Regions from separate parts of the Streptomyces sp. NPDC005483 genome, predicted to be linked through region 2. Evidence: predicted binding sites of a transcription regulator. Region 2 holds the regulator's gene; each other region holds the start of a gene.

Region 1 (3,273 bases), on a different contig from region 2:
ACGCCCGCCAGAAGCGCGAGATCTGCGGGATGCAGGACGTCATGGAGAAGCGCTACGGCACGCGGCCCGCGCTCTTCCGCCCGCCCTACGGCAACTACAACGAGGACACCCTGCGCGCGGCCGGGTCCTGCGGCATCAGGTACGCGCCGATCTGGAACGAAGAGGTCTTCGTCGACCACTGGGAGTACCGCGAGGAGGATCAGCGGATCCACCCCGGCGACATCGTGCTCAGCCACTTCCGCGGCCGCGAGGACTGGAAGGGCACGATGCCCGACATGGTCCGCCGCTTCCTGGACAAGGTCACGGCCGAGGGATACGCCGTCGCACGCCTCGAGGACTACCTGTGAGACCGCGGACGCTGGTCGCCGCGGGGCTGGCGGCCGTACTCCTCGCCGGCTGCGCCCAGTCCGTCGACCCCATCGAGCGGCTGGGGAAGAAGGCGGCCCAGCGGGTCGGGTCGTACGGGCCGGCGAGGGCGGACGGGCGGCCGTACCGCCGCTGGGGCCTGGCGGCCCCGCTGCCGGAGCCCCCGCGGGAGCCGCGGCGCGCGGCGGTGGGCCGGGGCGGCCTGCCACCGGTCGTGAGGCGGGTCAGGACGTCCGACAAAGTCGTCTTCCTCACCTACGACGACGGCGCGGAGAAGGACCCGCGGTTCGTCGACCTGGTCCGTGAACTGCGGCTGCCCGTCAGCATGTTCCTCACGGACAGCGTCGTCGGCCCCGGGTACGGCCACTTCGCGCGCCTCCAGTCGGTCGGCGCGAGCATCCAGAACCACACCCTCGACCATCCGGCCCTGCCCGGCCTGCCGTACCCCGGCCAGCGCGCCGAGATCTGCGGCCAGCAGGGGAAGGTCCGCTCCCGCTTCGGCATCCGGCCGCGGCTGTTCCGGCCGCCCTACGGCACGTACGACCGCACGACCCTGCGCGCGGCGGCCGACTGCGGCCTCTCGGCGGTGGTGCTGTGGAGCGTGACGGCGCCGGACGGCACGCCGGAGCGGCCGCTGCGGGCGGGAGACATCGTCTCGGTGGCGTCGGGGGAGACGACAGGGCCGACCCTGACGGAGCGGACGACGAGGGTGCTGCGGGAGATCCAGCGCGAAGGGCTGACGGTGGGGCGGCTGGACGACTATCTGTAGGGCCCCGGACCGCCCCGCCGGAGACGCGATTGGCACTCCGCTTGACCGAGTGCTAATCACGGTCATAGTCTCGGGTCTGGCACTCCCCCCTGGAGAGTGCCAACACAGCGACGGGCAGGTCCGGCACCCGCGACGACGGATCGACCTGGTCGCCACCTCAGACAGTTAACCCCGTGAGATCTCCGAAGGGGGAGGTCGGATCGTGACGACCACCAGCTCCAAGGTTGCCATCAAGCCGCTCGAGGACCGCATTGTGGTCCAGCCGCTCGACGCCGAGCAGACCACCGCCTCTGGCCTGGTCATCCCGGACACCGCGAAGGAGAAGCCCCAGGAGGGCGTCGTCCTCGCGGTGGGCCCGGGCCGCTTCGAGAACGGCGAGCGCCTGCCGCTCGACGTTCAGACCGGCGACATCGTGCTGTACAGCAAGTACGGCGGCACCGAGGTGAAGTACAACGGCGAGGAGTACCTCGTCCTCTCGGCCCGCGACGTGCTCGCGATCATCGAGAAGTAATTCACCCCAGCATTTCTCTGAGCTGCGCCCCTGGCCCCCGCGATCACCAACAAGCCGGGCGCCCGGGGCGCAGTCTCTTTTCACCTAGATTTCCGAGAGGGCTCACGCTCCCATGGCGAAGATCCTGAAGTTCGACGAGGACGCCCGTCGCGCCCTCGAGCGCGGCGTCAACAAGCTTGCCGACACGGTCAAGGTGACGATCGGCCCCAAGGGCCGCAACGTCGTCATCGACAAGAAGTTCGGCGCTCCCACCATCACCAACGACGGCGTCACGATCGCCCGTGAGGTCGAGATCGAGGACCCGTACGAGAACCTCGGCGCGCAGCTGGTGAAGGAGGTGGCGACCAAGACCAACGACATCGCGGGTGACGGCACCACCACCGCCACCGTGCTGGCCCAGGCGCTCGTGCGCGAGGGCCTGAAGAACGTCGCCGCGGGTGCCTCCCCGGCCGCCCTGAAGAAGGGCATCGACGCCGCCGTCAAGGCCATCTCCGACGAGCTGCTCGCCACCGCGCGCCCGATCGACGAGAAGTCCGACATCGCCGCCGTCGCCGGTCTGTCCGCCCAGGACTCCCAGGTCGGCGAGCTCATCGCCGAGGCGATGGACAAGGTCGGCAAGGACGGTGTCATCACCGTCGAGGAGTCCAACACCTTCGGTCTGGAGCTGGACTTCACCGAGGGCATGGCCTTCGACAAGGGCTACCTGTCCCCGTACATGGTGTCCGACCAGGAGCGTATGGAGGCCGTCCTCGACGACCCGTACATCCTGATCAACCAGGGCAAGATCTCCTCGATCCAGGACCTGCTGCCGCTGCTCGAGAAGGTCATCCAGGCGGGCGCCTCCAAGCCGCTGCTGATCATCGCCGAGGACGTCGAGGGCGAGGCCCTGTCGACCCTGGTCGTCAACAAGATCCGCGGCACCTTCAACGCGGTCGCCGTCAAGGCCCCCGGCTTCGGTGACCGCCGCAAGGCGATGCTCCAGGACCTGGCGACCCTCACCGGCGCCGAGGTCATCTCCGAGGAGGTCGGCCTCAAGCTCGACCAGGTCGGCCTGGAGGTGCTGGGCACCGCCCGCCGCGTCACGGTCACCAAGGACGACACCACGGTCGTCGACGGCGCCGGCGACTCCGCCGCCGTCGCGGGCCGCGTGGCCCAGATCAAGGCCGAGATCGAGAACACCGACTCCGACTGGGACCGCGAGAAGCTCCAGGAGCGCCTCGCGAAGCTGGCCGGCGGCGTGTGCGTGATCAAGGTCGGCGCCGCCACCGAGGTGGAGCTGAAGGAGAAGAAGCACCGTCTGGAGGACGCCATCTCCGCGACCCGCGCCGCGGTCGAGGAGGGCATCGTCTCCGGTGGTGGCTCTGCTCTGGTCCACGCCGCCAAGGTGCTCGAGGGCGGCCTCGGCAAGACCGGCGACGAGGCCACCGGTGTCGCCGTCGTCCGCAAGGCCGTCGTCGAGCCGCTGCGCTGGATCGCCGAGAACGCCGGCCTGGAGGGCTACGTCATCACCTCCAAGGTCGCCGAGCTCGACAAGGGTCAGGGCTTCAACGCCGCGACCGGCGAGTACGGCGACCTGGTCAAGGCCGGCGTCATCGACCCGGTCAAGGTCACCCGCTCCGCCCTGGAG
Region 2 (3,273 bases):
GTAGATCCGGCCGGCGCGGGCCACGCGTGCGCGTGCGCCGGGGACGGCGACCGAACCGGACGCGGTACGGGAGGGTCGTACCGGAGCCGCTGCCGAAGGTCTGACCAAGGTCACCACACGGCCCTCCAGGAGGAAACCGCGGGGCTCCAGCGGGAACACCCGGTGCTTGCCGAAGCGGTCCTCCAGAGTCACCGTGCCTGCCTCGCAGCGGATCACCGCGCCGCAGAAGCCCGTGCCCGGCTCCTCGACCACCAGACCGGGCTCGGCGGGCACCTCCGGTACCGGCTTGGGCTTCTTCCACGGAGGGGTCAGGTCGGCGGAGTACTGGCGCATTCGGATGACGATAGGAGAACCACGCGAGGGATCACTACGACACGCCGAAGCGCGTCGCCAGCGCGTCCCGCTGCGCCCGCACGAACCCCGCGTCCACCACCGCTCCGTGACCGGGTACGTACAGCGCGTCCTCGCCGCCCAGCTCGAGGAGCCGGTCCAGCGCGGCGGGCCAGTGTGCCGGTACGGCGTCCGGGCCCGCCTGCGGTTCGCCGGACTCCTCGACCAGGTCGCCGCAGAAGACGACCTCCGGGGCGCCGGGCACGAGGACGGCGAGGTCGTGGGCCGTGTGGCCGGGGCCGACGTTCGCCAGCAGGACCTGGCGGCCGCCGCCGAGGTCGAGCGTCCACTCGCCGGAGACGTGATGGCCGGGGGACACCAGGGCGTCCACGGCCTCGTCGGCCACCGCCGGGTCCAGCCCGTTGCGCACCGCGTCCGCCCGCAGTTGCGCGTGGCCGAGCCGGCCCGTCAGCACCGTCTCCACCCCCACCGCGCCGAACACCTCCGTCCCCGCGAACGCGGCCGCACCGAAGACATGGTCGAAGTGGGGGTGGGTGAGCGCGAGATGGGTCACACGGTGGCCGGCCAGTTCCCCGGCCTGCACGCGCAGGTGCGCGCCCTCCGCGAGGGAGGAGCCCGCGTCGACCAACAGGGCCGTGTCCTCGCCGATCACCAGGCCCGCCGTACAGTCCCAGCCGGGCAATCGGCACCGGCCCACCCCGGTCGCGACCCGCTCCCACCCGAGCTCTTCCCAAGTCACCGTCATACCGCGACGCTAGCCGTACGACCCGTCACGCCGGGACCAGCCTTGCCCAGGGAGTACCCCACCGCCGTACACTGGCCGGGGAGCGCTGGCACTCGGACGGACAGAGTGCCAGGCAAGGCGCCGAGGACGACTTCTGGAGGTGTGCGCGATGCTGAGTGAACGCAGGCTTCAGGTGTTGCGCGCCATCGTCCAGGACTACGTCGGCACCGAGGAGCCGGTCGGGTCGAAGGCCCTGACCGAGCGGCACAACCTCGGAGTCTCCCCGGCGACCGTCCGCAACGACATGGCGGTCCTGGAGGACGAGGGGTTCATCGCCCAGCCGCACACCAGCGCCGGGCGGATACCGACCGACAAGGGCTACCGGCTCTTCGTCGACAAGCTGGCGGGCGTCAAGCCGATGACCGCGCCCGAGCGGCGCGCGATCCAGAACTTCCTCGACGGCGCGGTCGACCTCGACGACGTCGTGGCCAGGACCGTGCGGCTGCTCGCGCAGCTCACACGGCAGGTCGCCGTCGTGCAGTACCCGTCCCTGACCCGCTCGACCGTGCGGCACGTGGAGCTGCTTTCGCTCGCCCCCGCGCGCGTGATGCTCGTGCTGATCACGGACACCGGCCGGGTCGAGCAGCGCATGGTCGACTGCCCGGCGCCCTTCGGGGAGGCCTCGCTCGCCGATCTGCGGGCGCGGCTCAACAGCCGGGTCGCGGGGCGGCGGTTCGCCGACGTGCCGCGGCTGGTCGAGGACCTGCCCGAAGGCTTCGACGTCGAGGACCGGGGTACGGTTTCGACAGTGCTCTCCACTCTCCTGGAGACGCTCGTCGAGGAGAACGAGGAGCGGCTGATGATCGGCGGCACCGCCAATCTCACCCGCTTCGGACATGACTTTCCCCTCACGATCCGGCCCGTCCTGGAGGCACTGGAGGAGCAGGTCGTCCTCCTCAAACTCCTTGGTGAGGCCGAGGATTCGGGCATGACCGTACGTATTGGTCATGAGAACGCCTACGAGGGACTCAACTCCACTTCGGTGGTGTCGGTCGGTTACGGTTCGGGCGGCGAGGCAGTCGCCAAGCTCGGCGTGGTCGGACCGACCCGCATGGATTACCCGGGAACGATGGGAGCGGTACGCGCAGTGGCACGGTACGTCGGACAGATCCTGGCGGAGTCGTAAGTGGCCACGGACTACTACGCCGTTCTCGGCGTGCGCCGCGACGCGTCGCAGGATGAGATCAAGAAGGCGTTCCGCCGGCTCGCGCGCGAGCTGCACCCGGACGTCAACCCGGATCCGAAGACCCAGGAGCGGTTCAAGGAGATCAACGCCGCGTACGAGGTGTTGTCGGACCCGCAGAAGAAGCAGGTCTACGACCTCGGCGGCGACCCGCTCTCGCAGGCCGGCGGCGGTGGCGCGGGCGGCTTCGGGGCCGGTGGGTTCGGGAACTTCTCGGACATCATGGACGCGTTCTTCGGTACGGCCTCGCAGCGGGGTCCGCGTTCGCGCACCCGGCGCGGCCAGGACGCGATGATCCGCCTGGAGATCGAGCTCGACGAGGCGGCCTTCGGCACCACGAAGGACATCCAGGTCGACACGGCGATCGTCTGCACCACCTGCAGTGGTGAGGGCGCGGCGCCGGGCACCTCCGCGCAGACCTGTGACATGTGCCGCGGCCGCGGTGAGGTGTCGCAGGTGACCCGGTCCTTCCTGGGCCAGGTCATGACGTCCCGCCCGTGCCCGCAGTGCCAGGGCTTCGGCACAGTGGTCCCGACCCCGTGCCCGGAGTGCGCGGGCGACGGCCGGGTCCGCTCGCGCCGCACGCTCACCGTGAAGATCCCGGCCGGTGTGGACAACGGCACGCGGATCCAGCTCGCGGGTGAGGGCGAGGTCGGTCCCGGTGGCGGTCCCGCCGGTGACCTCTACGTCGAGATCCACGAACTCCCGCACTCGCAGTTCCAGCGGCGCGGCGACGACCTGCACTGCACGGTCACGCTCCCGATGACGGCGGCGTCACTCGGCACGAAGGTGCCGTTGGAGACCCTCGACGGCATGGAGGAGGTCGACATCCGGCCCGGCACCCAGTCCGGCCAGTCGATCCCGCTGCACAGCCGGGGCGTCACCCACCTGCGCGGCGGCGGCCGGGGCGACCTCATCGTCCACGTCGAGGTCCAGACCCCGACGAAGCTGGACC
Region 3 (3,273 bases), on a different contig from region 2:
AGGCCGTTGATGTGAACCGGACGGGAGAGGATGTCGGCGGCACGGGAGGTGGCGGGGGCGGTCACGTGTGGGTACTCCTCGGTATGTGCATACGCATGGACACTACTCAGGTGCCAACCGCGTCATCGGCCTCAGGATTTCCCGGCGCGCTGTGACACCGACCACGCAGGGTGTGGCCACGCATGAAAGAAGCCCGCCCCACGACCGTGGGACGGGCTTCCTGTCGAGCGCTGGGCAGGCCTTGCACCTGCATTTCCCCGCAGGAAGCGGGGCGTCTTTCCTTGGACCACCAACGCGTAGTCGGCCGACGGGAGTTCACGTCGGGCGGCTCGTGATCAAGCATAGCGCAGAAAAACCCGAAGGCGGCACACCCCGTTTCCGGGTGGTGCCGCCCTCGGCAAGGACGCGGATCAACCAGAGGTCGATCAGAAGTCCATGTCACCGCCCGGCATACCGCCACCGGCGGGCGCGGCGGCCTTCTCCGGCTTGTCGGCGATGACGGCCTCGGTGGTGAGGAAGAGCGCGGCGATGGAGGCGGCGTTCTGCAGGGCAGAGCGCGTGACCTTCGCCGGGTCGATGATGCCCTCGGCGATCATGTCGACGTACTCACCGGTCGCGGCGTTCAGGCCGTGGCCGACGGGCAGGTTGCGCACCTTCTCGACGATGACGCCACCCTCGAGACCACCGTTGACGGCGATCTGCTTGAGCGGGGCCTCCAGCGCGAGCTTCACGGCGTTGGCGCCGGTCTGCTCGTCACCCGAGAGGTCCAGCTTCTCGAAGACGCTGGAGGCCTGGAGGAGCGCCACGCCACCACCGGCGACGATGCCCTCCTCGACGGCCGCCTTGGCGTTGCGCACGGCGTCCTCGATGCGGTGCTTGCGCTCCTTGAGCTCGACCTCGGTCGCGGCACCGGCCTTGATGACGGCGACGCCACCGGCGAGCTTGGCCAGGCGCTCCTGGAGCTTCTCGCGGTCGTAGTCCGAGTCGCTGTTCTCGATCTCGGCGCGGATCTGGTTCACCCGGCCGTTGACCTGGTCCGAGGAACCGGCACCGTCGACGATGGTGGTCTCGTCCTTGGTGATGACGACCTTGCGGGCGCGGCCCAGGAGGTCCAGGGTCGCGTTCTCCAGCTTGAGGCCGACCTCCTCGGAGATGACCTCGCCGCCCGTGAGGATGGCGATGTCGCCGAGCATGGCCTTGCGGCGGTCACCGAAGCCCGGGGCCTTGACGGCGACGGACTTGAAGGTGCCACGGATCTTGTTGACGACCAGGGTCGACAGGGCCTCGCCCTCGACGTCCTCGGCGATGATCAGCAGCGGCTTGCCCGACTGCATGACCTTCTCCAGGAGCGGGAGCAGGTCCTTGACGGAGCCGATCTTGGAGTTGGCGATGAGGATGTAGGGGTCGTCGAGCGACGCCTCCATCCGCTCCATGTCGGTGGCGAAGTACGCCGAGATGTAGCCCTTGTCGAAGCGCATACCCTCGGTGAGCTCCAGCTCCAGACCGAAGGTCTGGGACTCCTCGACGGTGATGACGCCTTCCTTGCCGACCTTGTCCATCGCCTCGGCGATGAGCTCGCCGATCTGGGTGTCGGCGGCGGAGATGGAGGCCGTGGAGGCGATCTGCTCCTTGGTCTCGACATCCTTGGCCTGCTCGAGCAGGGCGGCGGAGACGGCCTCGACGGCCTTCTCGATACCGCGCTTGAGGGCCATGGGGTTGGCGCCGGCGGCTACGTTGCGCAGGCCCTCCTTGACCAGGGCCTGGGCGAGCACGGTCGCGGTGGTCGTACCGTCACCGGCGACGTCGTCCGTCTTCTTGGCGACTTCCTTGACCAGCTCGGCGCCGATCTTCTCGTACGGGTCCTCGAGCTCGATCTCCTTGGCGATGGAGACACCATCGTTGGTGATCGTGGGGGCGCCCCACTTCTTCTCGAGGACGACGTTGCGGCCCTTGGGGCCGAGCGTCACCTTCACGGCGTCCGCGAGCTGGTTCATGCCGCGCTCGAGGCCGCGCCGCGCCTCCTCGTCGAACGCGATGATCTTGGCCATGTGAAGTGGTCCCTCCAGGACTGGGGGTGATTCCTTCGGACCGCGCCCGCGCCCGCGACGGACGGCTCGCCGGCCTGTGGATCCTTGCCCCACATGGCCTGCGGGCCTCACCGACCCGGTCCATCTTTGTCACTCTCACCTTCAGAGTGCTAACGCCAATGATTAGCACTCGGCATGGTCGAGTGCAAGCGCCTCTCGCGTATCGAGCCCCCGGCCCACCCGCCAGAGGCCCGGTCAGCCCACGACCCGCGAGCCGCGCACGGCGGGCAGGGGATGGGGTGGGGGGTCTCCGCCCGCAGCAGCCGACGTCCGTCACGGGGCCCTGCTCAAGAGACCGAGCCGCCGGACCGAGGACGGACACCCCCACCCCGGCCCCGACCTACCGCAGGCGCTACACAACCCCCCACCGGGCCCGCAGCTGCGCCGCAGGCACCCAGGGGCGCGGGGAACTGCGCAAAAACGCCCGCCCCCACCGACCCCGCAGCCGCCCGACCGCCCAGCCGCCCAGCCGCCCAGCCGCCGCAGGCCAACGCATCAGGGGCGCGGGGAACTGCGCAAAAGGCCCGCCCCGACCGAACCCGCACAAGACAACGAACCCACACCCGCACAACCCCCCGCTCAACCGCCGGAGGCACATGCCGAAGGGCCCGTACCCATGACTCCCCATGGGGTACGAGCCCTCCGAAGAAGAACGAAGAACGACGCTGTTGTTACCCGGCGCGTGCTTCAGCCAGTCGCGAGACGAACCATGTCCGCCTGCGGCCCCTTCTGACCCTGCGAGATCTCGAACTCGACCCGCTGGCCCTCTTCAAGGGTGCGGTAGCCGTCCATCTGAATCGCGCTGTAGTGGACGAATACATCCGCACCACCGTCGACCGCGATGAAGCCGTACCCCTTCTCCGCGTTGAACCACTTGACGGTGCCCTGAGCCATGCCTAACTCCCCTATTACTGGCCCTTGCACGGACCCACACTTCATGGATCCGGGTCAGACCTCACCCCCCACATGGTTGGGGGCGTGCGCCGGAACGCGTCGACCGCGGCTGAATGTATCTGTCCAACTGCCGTCTGCAACAGGTCAATCGGACGAGAATTCTGGACGGAAGGGGTCCGGAATGTAGCGAGAATTCGCCTGAATTCGGGGCAAGTCGGGCCCCATAAAGGACACATAAGGCACATAAGACGCGCACACTTTGGCTACTTCTCATCGCCCGCGAAGCGAGAAC

The links. Region 2 encodes HrcA, which represses chaperone genes, less so after heat shock. Its sites were predicted from a motif close to TTNGCACTCNGNNNNNCNGAGTGCNAA; they were not measured.
Region 1: the regulator HrcA is predicted to act here: its motif matches at 1,165-1,191, upstream of groES (co-chaperone GroES).
Region 3: the regulator HrcA is predicted to act here: its motif matches at 2,211-2,237, upstream of groL (chaperonin GroEL).

What each region holds. Positions count from the first base shown of each region.
Region 1 is NZ_JBEXEA010000009.1:98,256-101,528, forward strand. Features, by position in the region: gene ABZT06_RS19020 (polysaccharide deacetylase family protein) at 1-347, shown strand, start outside; gene ABZT06_RS19025 (polysaccharide deacetylase family protein) at 344-1,135, shown strand; gene groES (co-chaperone GroES) at 1,338-1,646, shown strand; gene groL (chaperonin GroEL) at 1,759-3,273, shown strand, end outside.
Region 2 is NZ_JBEXEA010000005.1:134,287-137,559, reverse strand. Features, by position in the region: gene ABZT06_RS11910 (DUF3097 domain-containing protein) at 1-333, opposite strand, end outside; gene ABZT06_RS11905 (MBL fold metallo-hydrolase) at 368-1,096, opposite strand; gene hrcA (heat-inducible transcriptional repressor HrcA) at 1,245-2,261, shown strand; gene dnaJ (molecular chaperone DnaJ) at 2,262-3,273, shown strand, end outside.
Region 3 is NZ_JBEXEA010000012.1:113,472-116,744, forward strand. Features, by position in the region: gene ABZT06_RS23690 (NADH:flavin oxidoreductase) at 1-65, opposite strand, end outside; gene groL (chaperonin GroEL) at 426-2,048, opposite strand; gene ABZT06_RS23700 (cold-shock protein) at 2,775-2,981, opposite strand.